Regions from separate parts of the Paenibacillus cineris genome, predicted to be linked through region 1. Evidence: riboswitches for the same ligand, from Rfam matches in the RefSeq annotation. Region 1 holds a riboswitch; the other holds the start of a gene.

Region 1 (2,198 bases):
CTCCAGCGTCTGCGGCACTTTGAGCCCGACCAGCACCAGGGTTACGATGAGGGCAAGCGGCACGAACAGGCGGACATGCGCCTTGATAAAATCCTCGAAGAAGTTCCCGAGTCCTTCACCCCTGCGGGTGATGCCGCGCATAAAAGCAATCGCGATAGCCAGGCCCGAGGCTGCCGAGGTAAACATCATCATCGTGATGACGATCATTTGGCCAAAATAAGACATGCCGCTCTCTCCGCTGTAATGCTGGAGGTTCGTGTTCGTCATAAAGCTGATGACCGTGTTGAAGGACAGGCTCGCCTCCATATTGCCGATGCCGTTCGGGTTGCCCGGAAGGGCGCCCATCGTTCGCAGCAATATATAGCTGATCGCTACCAGAAAGATATTGGTTGCGATCATGCTGAGCGCGTACTTTTTCCAATTCATGCTGCCCCGCTGCTTCAGCCCGATGATCCGGTATAAAACTCTTTCCACGCCGCCGAAAATCCGGTCCGTCCGGTTCGGTTCATTGGAGAATATATGATATACGTAAGTGCCTACCGGCTTCACGAGCAGCAGGAGCACGAAAATGACGATACAAATTTGCAAAATATCCAAGGCTGGCTTCCCCCTCTTACGAGCATGTTCTGCTTTGGCCCCTTGAGGCTTACAGATTTAAAATACCGGTCAAAATTTTTCCGGATGGATCAAGGCGTAAACCAAATAGATAAAGACAAGCACGGCGAATGCCCCAACGACAATCATTGGTCTTTGCCCCCTTCTTCCACCACTCGGCCGCACCAATGAAGAAATAACAAGAACACGCCAAAGGTGGCAGCGAGCGCAAGTATCATATATACATCCATCATCGTTTCCGGTCTCTCCTTTGCATGGTTAGAATCATCTTTATTTCAGTAAAAATCCGACTTCGCCGTTTAAGGTATAAATGATGTGATCTGCACCAAGCCCCCGGTAAATGCCGGGTGAGCTGCCCTTCTGCGTAATGACATATACCGGTTCCGACGTCCAGGGACGGCAGATTTGCAAATAGCGGCAGGTCAGGTTGAGGCTGCTTTCAAACAGGAAGATTTTGCCAACCTCTATTTCGGGCACCACCCAATCCTCCGCGTGATTCGTATTCAGCCGGATGATCTGCTGCACCCCCATTTTTCTCAAGAGGCGTTCCTCCCGGGCACTGTTGGTCAGAACGGCAAAGGGCCTCTTCCAATACATCAGCAGCTTGATAAAATTGCGTCCCGCCTCGTTCGGCGCGGTCACGATGACGACGTTGTCCATTTCAAAGGCTCCTCCTGTGCGGCAGCCGCGAATACGCAAAAGAAGCCGCAGGGAAAGAAGGACCTTTCCCGCGGCTTCTTGAATGTGGACGAATATGAAGGATCGTCCTATATTCAAAATGCGCACGACAAGTGCTGCCTCTCCCGTTACGCTGACGAGGTTAGCTGTCGGATTCGGGCGTGAGAGTCGCCCTACCTTCCGATACTTACCGTACCGGAAAGATTCACCCCGGCGGCTTCCATTCCAGGCGGCCGCTGTGGTTCCCCCGCTCCCGGCCGTTTCCGGCCGAAATTAAGCGTTATTGATAAGTGTATGTGATTGTGATGAATGCTCTCTTTTGTTCCAGTAAGCTAAAAAAGGGTAAAAAAAACACAGAGGCCAGCTGATCCCCCTGTGATCCGAAAGTTTATTCGGGTCGCAAGTTTCATCATTCCTCTCTCAAACGACGCTTACGAGGTTAGCTGACGGATTCGAGCGGTGAGAGTCGCTCTACCCGGCCGGATCCATGGCATCCGTAGCCGGGATTCACCCCTGCGGCTGGCAGCAGACCCCCGACTCTCACACCGGTTCGCTGCTCCATGGCACGCGTTTGGTTCCCCCGATTTCCGCGCTTTTTTTGCGGAAACTCAGCGATTAGTAATGGAAACTGTATTGAATACGCTCTGAATCATACACCCGCTCCTTCCAAGCTGTAAAGGCAGTCTAAAAATCATGAACCGCGAATTTTGGAACATTCAGGACCTTATTAGCGCTTACATTTTGGCTTTTTGACTTCTACCTCTTCCATGCTCCCGATTTGGCGCATTTATGGAATCCAGGTCATTCGGGGACACTGGCTCGCAGGAATATCCGCATTGACATTACAGTTCAATCGTTTAAAATTAAATTGTGTGCTTGGTAAATGCTTCGGCTGGATGATGATT
Region 2 (2,198 bases), 650 kb from region 1:
TTCCGATCCAATGGGCGGGTTCAGCCATATGAATGGCTTCCCGCCTTCAGTTATCCAGCAAAGCTAAGGAAAGCGGTAGGAAAGGCCGTAAAACAATGATTCCTACGGATTAGGACCCGTTTTCCCATCAGATCCCCAAATAAAGCAGGGAATCGTATCGTTTCCCTGCTTTACAGTTCGCCGTCCCAGGCGTATATTCATTTCATCATCCAATAGAGTAAGATTTGCGACTTGATGAACGCTGAATTTTCCGATGAAAAGCGGGGGAACCAATCGCAGTCCTCGTCCCACGGATCTTTATGCTGGGGCTTGCGGCTTGCAGGGGTGAATCGGAGGCAGGACAATGCCTGTTTCCGTAGGGCTACTCTCACGGCCCGAATCCGTCAGCTAACCTCGTAAGCGTAGTTGAGAGCGGAGGAAACTGTGATTTGACGCATCAACACAGGGTATCTGCTCTGTGTTTTTCTGTGCGCTCATTTTGAAGGATGAAGCGTGTACATGGAATATGTCTATTCGCTGAATTTCCGCCGGAGGGCGGAAAGCGGGGGAACCGGTCGTGTCTGCAGCATCCGCTGCGGCCATATGGGGTGAATCTCGAAAGTGATGAGTAGGGCTACTCTTGGGCCCGAATCCGTCAGCTAACCACGCAAGCGTGTTAAGAGAGGCAGCTGTTATTCATGCAGATGGAAAGGCTTATTCGGCCTTGGAGTTGGAAGCATGGAAGAGTGTCCTCTTTCCGGTGCTTCTTTTTTGTTGTTTAAACAAGAAGAAGCATCGATTCCCAAGCGGGCGGCGCCCACGATTTTGCACAAACAGAGAAAACAGGTTATTTGGGAGAGAGGAGAACATGAAGTGCCTCAGATACAAGTAAACGGAACCACGTTATATTATGAAATTCACGGCAGCGGCACGCCCATCGTGTTCATTCACGGGCATTTGTCGTCCCATCATATGTTTGAGCCCCAGGTCGAATATTTCAGCAAGCGGGCGAAGGTAATCGTGCTGGACCTCCGGGGTTACGGCAATTCGGGGAAGCTTGACGTGGAGGTCGGGCACATTATGGAAACCCAATGCAGCGATCTGTGCGAGCTGCTGGATAAGCTGCATATTTCGCAGGCGACGCTTGTCGGCTGTTCCAGCGGAAGCGTGCTCGCCCAGACGTTTGCCGCCCTTCATCCGGACCGGGTCAGCGCCCTGGTACTCGTAGACAGCTACTTCGCGGGATGCTTCGGGAAAAAGAACCATTTGCTGAATATTTGCGAGGCGTGCAGCTGGCTGTCTTATTATTTGCCTGCGGAGTTTTTCCTCCGGTCGCTGCGGGTGACGTATAACCGGTGGAGACCGGTCTACAGCATCCTCCGCAAGGAGCTGTACCACAAGCGGCCGACAGAGTCGATCAAGCAGCGCATGGAGCTGCTGCGTATGGAGATGCCCGCCAATTTGGCGCGGCTGCCGATGCCTGTACTGTGCGTCGCAGGCAGCCAAAGCGAGTGGTTCGTCAAGCAAATGCAGCGGGCGGCCACCCTGTTCAGGCATGTGCAGCTGGCGACGATCGAGGATGCGATGTACCCGACCCATTTGTGCCAGCCCCATGCATTCAACCGCATGCTGTTGAACTTTTTGATGGACCAGCATATTTACCGGACCCGGGAAGCTTATGGAGGATAGAAACCCGCATTCATGGGATTTGCCTCCTGGAAAGAAAGTCGCATCTTGAATCGCACTGTCCCTCACCCAAACGATCTACTCCTATATTAGCTAATCAGTTAACCGCCCGATAAGAAGGCGGTTAACTGAGCTCTAGCGAGTATTCGTTTTTTCAATGAGACTGATTATATTAAAAAGGGAGGGATGAACCGTCCATCAATATCGGTGAACCCGTATTCCTGGGCAAGATCACCAACCTGTAGTACCAGTCCGTTTTTCAGTTTCACCTCATCATCCCCAGCTAGGGCTGACACCGCTCGCCCTACGTAGTACGGCGACTCCGTGTGTTTCAGAGCCTCAACCTCTTTCCAATGAGCTTCATCTGTACCGAAGTTCCTTAATACCAGTTCTGTTCTCATCCAGCCAGGGGAGACCGCTACCACGGTTATTTCAGTGTTTTTGAGATCATGAGCTAATCCGAGCACTGAGCGGTTAATGGTATTCTTGGCGAGGTCGTAATAGAAAGTTCCTAAATACTTATCCTGATCCTG

Evidence for each region. Region 1 has a riboswitch for cyclic di-AMP ahead of KI379_RS01075 (hypothetical protein). Riboswitches for the same ligand answer to the same signal wherever they lie in the genome.
Region 2: another riboswitch for cyclic di-AMP. It lies ahead of KI379_RS04285 (alpha/beta fold hydrolase); the one in region 1 lies ahead of KI379_RS01075 (hypothetical protein).

Annotation. Positions count from the first base shown of each region.
Region 1 covers NZ_BORU01000001.1:185,600-187,797, reverse strand. Annotated here, with positions in the region: gene kdpA (potassium-transporting ATPase subunit KdpA) at 1-597, opposite strand, end outside; gene kdpF (K(+)-transporting ATPase subunit F) at 667-744, opposite strand; gene KI379_RS01075 (hypothetical protein) at 886-1,275, opposite strand; cyclic di-AMP (ydaO/yuaA leader) riboswitch at 1,411-1,583, opposite strand; cyclic di-AMP (ydaO/yuaA leader) riboswitch at 1,706-1,917, opposite strand.
Region 2 covers NZ_BORU01000001.1:837,581-839,778, forward strand. Annotated here, with positions in the region: cyclic di-AMP (ydaO/yuaA leader) riboswitch at 230-417, shown strand; cyclic di-AMP (ydaO/yuaA leader) riboswitch at 505-669, shown strand; gene KI379_RS04285 (alpha/beta fold hydrolase) at 853-1,668, shown strand; gene KI379_RS04290 (SDR family NAD(P)-dependent oxidoreductase) at 1,833-2,198, opposite strand, start outside.